2 regions of the Achromobacter sp. EB05 genome follow, and region 2 is predicted to be linked to the other one. Evidence: riboswitches for the same ligand, from Rfam matches in the RefSeq annotation. Region 2 holds a riboswitch; the other holds the start of a gene.
What was found. A riboswitch is a leader RNA that binds a small molecule or an ion and turns the genes downstream of it on or off. The one in region 2 is predicted to bind glycine.
Positions count from the first base shown of each region.

Region 1: it holds a riboswitch for glycine, as region 2 does, so the genes downstream of both, gcvT (glycine cleavage system aminomethyltransferase GcvT) here and AAID08_RS18680 (D-amino acid dehydrogenase) in region 2, are expected to answer to the same signal.

Region 1 covers NZ_CP155917.1:5,527,028-5,530,947, reverse strand. The annotation lists gene AAID08_RS25225 (superoxide dismutase) at 1-370, shown strand, start outside; gene AAID08_RS25220 (ZIP family metal transporter) at 398-1,291, shown strand; glycine riboswitch at 1,370-1,462, shown strand; glycine riboswitch at 1,496-1,618, shown strand; gene gcvT (glycine cleavage system aminomethyltransferase GcvT) at 1,702-2,802, shown strand; gene gcvH (glycine cleavage system protein GcvH) at 2,904-3,281, shown strand; gene gcvP (aminomethyl-transferring glycine dehydrogenase) at 3,373-3,920, shown strand, end outside.
Region 2 covers NZ_CP155917.1:4,113,305-4,117,224, reverse strand. The annotation lists gene AAID08_RS18680 (D-amino acid dehydrogenase) at 99-1,328, opposite strand; glycine riboswitch at 1,373-1,459, opposite strand; glycine riboswitch at 1,461-1,551, opposite strand; gene ampC (class C beta-lactamase) at 1,688-2,968, shown strand; gene AAID08_RS18670 (CopD family protein) at 3,054-3,479, shown strand; gene AAID08_RS18665 (MetQ/NlpA family ABC transporter substrate-binding protein) at 3,614-3,920, shown strand, end outside.

The DNA.
Region 1 (3,920 bases), 1.4 Mb from region 2:
CAGCCTGTTCTGGGCGGTCATGTCGCCGCGCGGCGGCGGCGAGCCCGACGGCGCGCTGGCCCGCGCCATCGATGCCGAGCTGGGCGGCCAGGCAGCCTTCCGCGATACCTTCACCAAGGCCGCGCTGACGCGCTTCGGCAGCGGCTGGGCCTGGCTCAGCGTGACGCCGGACGGCAAGCTGGCAGTGGAAAGCAGCGCCAACCAGGATAGCCCGCTGATGCAGGGCAACACGCCGATCCTGGGGCTGGACGTGTGGGAGCACGCCTACTACCTCAAGTACCAGAACCGCCGTCCGGAATACATCGGCGCCTTCTACAATGTGATCGATTGGTCCGAGGTGGCGCGCCGCTACGCCGTCGCCGTGGGCTGAGCCGGCATCGCGCGAGGGCAGTGGACCATGAACACCTTCAGCCGTCATCGCATCCGGCCCGCGGCCACCAGCGTCAGCGTCTGGACGCTGGCGGTGCTGGTCGCCTGCCTGGGCCTGCACCAGGCGTGGGTCTATTTCGATGCCAATGCGCCGCACGTGGCCGACGCGCTGCTGGGCGGCATGGTCGCCGCCGGCGCCACCGCGGCGGGCACGCTGCCGATCCTGTTCGCGCGCACCATCCCCCAGAAGATGCAGGACAGCATGTTCGGCTTCGGCGCCGGCGTGATGCTGGCGGCCAGCGCGTTCTCGCTGGTGGCGCCTGGCATCGCGGCGGCCGAGTCGCAGGGCGCCGGCCCCTGGGGCGCGGGCCTGACGGTGGGCGCCGCCATCCTGCTGGGCGCGGCGGCGCTGCTGCTGATGGATCGGCTGTTGCCGCACGAGCATTTCATCAAGGGCCGCGAGGGCATCGAGGCGCACCGCCTGCGCCGCGCCTGGCTGTTCGTCTTCGCCATTACGCTGCACAACCTGCCCGAAGGCCTGGCCATCGGCGTCGGCTACGCCGGCAACGATCCGCTGCGGGGCACCGCGCTGGCCACCGGTATCGCCATCCAGGACATCCCCGAAGGATTGGTGGTGGCGGTGGCGCTGATCGCCGCCGGCTACAAGCGCGCGTTCGCGGTGGCGCTGGGCATGCTGTCGGGCCTGGTCGAGCCGGTCGGCGCGGTGCTGGGCGCGGTGGTGGTGGGCTGGTCGGCGGCATTGCTGCCGTGGGGGCTGGGCTTTGCCGCCGGCGCCATGCTGTTCGTGATCAGCCACGAGATCATCCCCGAGTCGCACCGCAAGGGGCACGAGGTCTACGCCACCTGCGGCCTGATGCTGGGCTTCGTGCTGATGATGCTGCTGGACACCGCGCTGGGCTGACACGGGCGCGGCGGCGACCGGCCAGCGTTCACGGATCAACAACGCAATCGCGTTTCGCGGTATGCTTTCGGCGCTGTCACGCATGTTGCGGGAGAGAGCGGCCGTTCGCGGCTGCCGCCGAAGGCGCAATTCGCCCGGAATCGCTCAGGTATCCCATACCGCGCATGCTTGCCCTGTCCCGGTTTTCACCGCGCGGACGCGGCAAAGCAGCACTCTGGAGAGACCTGGCGCCGCTGCCCAATCAGGGACATAGCGAGCAGCCCAGGCGCCGAAGGTGCAAACCCGCCACGCGGGGCAACTCTCAGGCAAAAGGACAGAGGGGCGGAAGATTCAGCCGTTGCGTGGGCGCATCCCGTCCGCCGGCGGCATTCCGTAACCCTGGCAACGCTGCCGCTCCGGAGTACCCGCGCATGTCCGCACCCCTCAAACGCACCCCGCTGGCCGACGAACATATCGCCTCTGGCGCCCGCATGGTCGACTTCGGCGGCTGGGACATGCCCCTGGCCTACGGCTCGCAACTGGAGGAGCACCACGCGGTGCGCCAGGACGCCGGCATGTTCGACGTCTCGCACATGCTCAACGCCGACATCACCGGCCCCGACGCCTACGCCTTCCTGCAGCGCCTGGTGGCCAACGACGTCGCCAAGCTGACCGTGCCCGGCAAGGCGCTCTACACCTGCATGCTGAACCCGCAGGGCGGCGTCATCGACGACCTGATCGTGTATTTCTTCGCCGCCGATGAATGGCGCGTGGTGGTCAACGCCGGCACCGCCGACAAGGACATGGCCTGGATGCAGCGCGTCAGGCAGGCCGGCAAGTTCGACGTCACCATCACGCCGCGCCGCGACCTGGCCATGATCGCCGTGCAGGGCCCCAACGCCCGCGCCAAGGTCTGGGCCGCGCGCCCCGCCTGGCAGGCCGCCAGCGAGCCGCTGACCCCGTTCGTGGCCGCCCGCGTCGGCGACGACACGCTGGTCGCGCGCACCGGCTACACCGGCGAAGACGGCTTCGAAATCGTGCTGCCCGCCGCCGAGGCGGTGCAACTGTGGCGCGACCTGGCGGCCCAGGGTGTGCGCCCGGCCGGCCTGGGCGCGCGCGACACGCTGCGCCTGGAAGCCGGCATGAACCTCTACGGCCAGGACATGGACGAACTGACCCAGCCCGGCGAAGCCGCGCTGACCTGGACGGTTTCCCTGAAGAACCCCGAGCGCCGCTTCATCGGCCGCGACGCGCTGGAGCAGTTCGCCACGCCCGCCGCCTTCGTCGGCCTGAAGCTGCAGGAACGTGGCGTGATGCGTGCCCACATGGCGGTGCGCGCCAAGAACGGCACGGGCGAACTCACCAGCGGCACCATGTCGCCGACGCTGGGCGTGTCGATCGGCTTTGCCCGCCTGCCGCAAGGCGTGGTCGCGGGCGACACGGTCGAGGTCGACATCCGCGGCAAGTGGGTGCCCGCCCTGGTCTGCAAGCTGCCGTTTGTCCGTAACGGCAAAGCCGTCGAACACTCGTAAACTCGAAGCTTCGCGCCGCAGGCCCGCCCCTTTTGGGGCGCAGGCCGCCGGCGCGAGGCGCGCAACACCATTTCCTTATCCGAATCCCCCCAGGAGTTCCCATGAGTCTGCCCACCGATCGCAAGTACACCGAGTCCCATGAATGGGTCAAAGCCGAAGGCGACGTGTTCGTCGTCGGCATCACCGATACCGCCCAGGACCAACTGGGTGACCTGGTCTTCGTCGGCGACGTCAAGGTCGGCGCCAAGCTGAACGCGGGCGAGACCGCCGGCGTGGTCGAGTCGGTCAAGGCCGCCTCCGACATCTACGCGCCCGTGGCCGGCGAAATCGTCGCGTTCAACGACGAGCTGGAAAGCAACCCCAACCTGATCAACGAATCGGCCTTCACCGCCTGGATCTTCAAGATCAAGCCGGTCAACGCCGCCGATGCCGACAAGCTGCTGGACGCCGCCGGCTACGAAGCCGTCGCCAACGGCTAAGCCGGCCGGGGCGGGCGCGGCGCTGGCGCCGCCGCCCGTCCATGCATCACCGTCCGTCCCCCCCGACGACACCGCCATCCCGAGATCCCCCATGTCGCGCGCCCTAGACACCCACACCGACTTCATCCCCCGCCACATCGGCCCCTCCGACGCCGATCAGGCCGCCATGCTTGCCGCCATCGGCAGCCCCAGCCTGGACGCCCTGATCGAAGAAGTCGTGCCGCCCAAGATCCGCAGCCAGGCGCCGCTGGCGCTGCCGCCGTCGCGCAGCGAAGCCGACGTGCTGGCCGAACTGAAGCAGATCGCCGGCCGCAACAAGGTCTACCGCAACTACATCGGCCAGGGGTACTACGGCACGCAGACGCCCAACGTGGTGTTGCGCAACATTCTCGAGAATCCCGCCTGGTACACGGCCTACACGCCGTACCAGCCCGAGATCTCGCAGGGTCGCCTGGAGGCCCTGCTGAACTACCAGACCATGGTCGCCGACCTGACCGGGCTGGACATCTCCAACGCCTCGCTGCTCGATGAAAGCACCGCCGCCGCCGAAGCCATGACGCTGGCGCGCCGCAGCGCCAAGTCGCAAAGCCCGGTGTTCTTCATCTCGCGCCACGTGCATCCGCAGACCATCGAGGTCGT
Region 2 (3,920 bases):
GGGGTGGGTCTTATTGTCCCGGGAGAACAATGGTCTTTTTTTGGTGCGTTTGTCCATCGCGGTCATGATCTCCCGGCGTGCCATCTCCTGGCATGGGCTTAAGGCAACGCCACCGCCTGCCTGACGCTCGCCGCCAGCATCTGCGCCGTCGCCGCCGACAGCGTCCATCCCAGATGCCCGTGCCCGGTGTTGTAGAACACGCCCGGCCGCTTACCAGGGCCGACGCGCGGCATCATGTCGGGCATCATCGGCCGCAGGCCGCACCACGGCACCACGCGCGCGGTGCGCACGCCGGGGAAATGGCGGCGGGTCCAGTCCACCAGGGGTTGGATGCGTTCGGCGCGGATGTCCAGGTTGAAGCCGTTGAACTCGGCGGTGCCGGCCACGCGGAAGCGGTCGCCCAGGCGGCTGGTGACGATCTTGGCGGCCTCGTCCAGCAGGCTCACGGTGGGCGCGGCGGCCTGGCTCGCGGCGTCGTCCAGATGCACGCTGATCGAGTAGCCCTTGACCGGGTAGATGTTCAGGCGGTCGCCCAGTTGCCGCGCGAACTGGCGGCTGGCGGCGCCGGCGCAGACCACGATGGCGTCGGCTTCGTGCTGTTCGCGCCGCGCGCCCTCTGCACGCGCGATATCCAGCACGTAGGGCAGGCCGTCGCGGCTGATGGCGCGGATGTCGGCATCCTGTTCGAAACGCACCCCGCGCCGCAGGCACGCCTGCGCCAGGCCGCTGGTGAACTTGTGGATGTCGCCGGTGGCGTCGGACGGCGTGTAGAAGCCGCCGTGGCAGGGCGTTTGCAGCGTCGGCTCGATGCCGCGGATTTCCTCGGGCGTGACGGCGTGCCGCTCCAGCCCGCCTTCGCGCAGCAGCGCGTTGGCGCGGCGCGCGGTCTCGAAGCTGGCGGCGTCATGGTAGATGTGCAGGATGCCGCGGCGCTGCAGGTCGAAGTCGATGCCTTCGTCCACCGCCATGGCGTACAGGTGCTCGCGCGCTTCGATCGCCATGCGGGTGGTGGCGATGGTGTTCTGGCGGTAGTTGCGGATCTGCCCCATGAACTGGGCCAGCCACGAATACTTGTGCCAGCTCGGGCGCGGATTGAGCAGCAGCGGCGCGTCGTGGCGGCCCAGCCAGCGCAGGCCCTTCATGATGGTGGCGGCGCTGTTCCACACTTCGGCATTGCTGGCGGACAGTTGGCCGCCGTTGGCAAAGGACGTCTCCATGGCGGGATAGCGCTGGCGGTCGTAGACGGTGACGTCGTAGCCCAGTTTGCTCAAGGCGTAGGCGGACGTGACGCCGGTGATACCGGCGCCGATGATGGCGATGCGGGGCATGATGGCTCCAGAAGGCGTGGCCACGACCCAACGGCCGTGGCACCCCATCTGTCTCTGTACCTGAGAGCTTCACCCGGGCGCGGCGGCGCGGGTTCCCCTTCGGTGGGCGCCAGGCGCCTCTCTCCAGATTGTCTAGACCGCGCAGTCCTGTTGCCTGAGAGTTTCCGGGGCGGTTGCTCCGTCGGCGCCCGCCACGAGGGCGGGACTCTTCTGCGGGGTTTTGAATCGACGCACCGAGAATAGCCAAAATTCGGCGCGGGCGGGACTCAGGGTTAATACCAGGGGGGCGCCGGATTGGCTCTACACTGGGCGCCGAACCGCCGGCACGCGCCGGCCGGAAAACGAAAGGACGATCCCGCATGCGCGCTCCGGCAATGTTCCGTATTTCCCTGCTGTCCATGACGTTGACGCTGGCCCTGGCCGGCGCCGCCTCGGCCGGCCCGGCCGTCGCGCAAGCGCCCGCCGCCAAGGCAACCACGGCATCGACCTCCGTATCCACGCCCGCATCCTCGCCGGCATCCACCGCCAAGGCATCCGCGACGCCGGCACCCGCGTCCGCCGAGGCCGATCGCGCCACCGCCGCCGTCGACGCCGCCGTGGCCGAGGTCATGCGCGAGTACGGCATCGCCGGCATGGCCATCGGCGTCAGCCGCGACGGCGAGCAGCGCTTCTTCAACTACGGCGACGCCTCGCGCGCGCCGCGCCGCGCGGTCTCCAGCGACACCCTGTTCGAACTGGGGTCGATCAGCAAGACCTTCACCGTCACGCTGGCCGCCTACGCCCAGGCCACGGGCCGCCTGTCGCTCACCGACAGCCCGGCCAAGTGGGTGCCCGAGCTGCAAGGCAGCGAATTCGCCAGGCTGACGCTGGTGAACCTGGCCACGCACACCGCCGGCGGCTTCCCCTTGCAGGTGCCGGACGCGGTGCAGAGCATGGCGCAACTGATGGACTACCTGAAGGCCTGGACCCCGCGGTACGCGCCTGGCACGCGCCGCACCTACGCCAACCCCAGCATCGGTATGCTGGGCGTGGTGGCGGCGCGCGCGCTGGGCGAGCCCTACGTGGTGGCGATGGAGCAGCGGCTGTTTCCCAAGCTGGGCCTGCGCGATACCTACCTGGAAGTGCCGCCGGGCAAGATGCCCGACTACGCCCAGGGCTACGACAAGCAGGATGCGCCGGTGCGCGTGAACCCGGGCGTGCTGGCGGACGAGGCCTATGGCGTGAAGTCCAGCGCCCGCGACATGCTGCGCTTCGTCGAGATCAACCTGGGCACCACGCCGGTCGATGCCACGCTGCAGCGCGCCATCGCCGAGACCCATACCGGCTATTACCAGTTGGGCGCGATGACGCAGGACCTGATCTGGGAACAGTACCGTTACCCGGTGTCGGTGGAAGACCTGGTGCACGGCAATTCCGCCCAGGTCGCGTTCGAGACCCTGCCGGTCAAGGCCCTGCAACCGCCGCTGGCGCCGCAGCAGGCAGTGTGGATCAACAAGACCGGCGCCACCAATGGCTTCGGCGCCTACGTGGCGTTCGTGCCGTCGCGCAAGCTCGGCATCGTGATCCTGGCCAACCGCAACTATCCGAATGAGGCGCGGGTGCGGCTGGCGTTGCGGGTGCTCAAGGCGCTGGCGCCGTGAACGCCGGCGTCGGTCTTTGCCGTAGCGCAAACCCGTCGGACCCGATTCCGCCCTGGCGCGCGCCGCTGCGGCGATAATCGCGCGCATGACCTACCAATTACTCAAAATGCTGCATGTCGCCGCCGTGGTCGCATGGCTGGGCGGCTCCCTGTTCGTGTCGCTGTTCCTGCTGTCGTCGCAGCCGCCCGACAGCGACGAGGCGCCCAAGGAACGCAGGATGCTGGGCGCGCTGCGCCGCTGGACGCTGTTCGTGACCACGCCGGCGATGGTGCTGGCCTGGCTGGTCGGCCTGCACCTGGCCGTGACCTTCGGCTGGTTCGCCATGACCTGGATCTGGATCAAGATCGCGCTGGCGCTGGTCCTGTCGGGCCTGCTGGGCGTGCAGAGCGCGGCCTTGCGCCGCCAGTCGCAGGGCAGCGTGAAACGCGCGCCGCTGGTCGACCTGTACGCGCCGCTCACGGTGGTCGCCGCGGCGGTCATCGTGACGCTGGTGGTGGTCAAGCCGTTCTGAGGCGCCACTTATGCGCCGGCGCCATATCCAAACGCCCCTGTAATAACGACTCAACCAACTATTCGTTCGCGCGCGCAGGGGCCATCCCTAGAATCGTCTCCTCATAACCGTATCGACTGAGAGGCGATTTCCATATGACTCCCCGCACTTACACCGCCCGCGCGGGCACGCTGGCCAAGGCCCTGCTGGGCGCCGTGCTGGCCGCGGCCGCCATGTTCCACGGGCCGGCCTTCTCGGCCGATCCCAAGCCGCTCAAGGTCGGCGTGCGCGGCGGCGTCGACGAACAGATCTGGGAAGTGGTGGCGCAGGTCGCCAAGAAGAACGGCCTGGCCGTCGAGCCGGTGGTCATCACCGGCACCGCCAGCCCCAACGAGGCGCTCAACAACGGCGACCTGGACGCCAACGCGTTCCAGCACATCCCGTTCCTGAACGACCAGATCA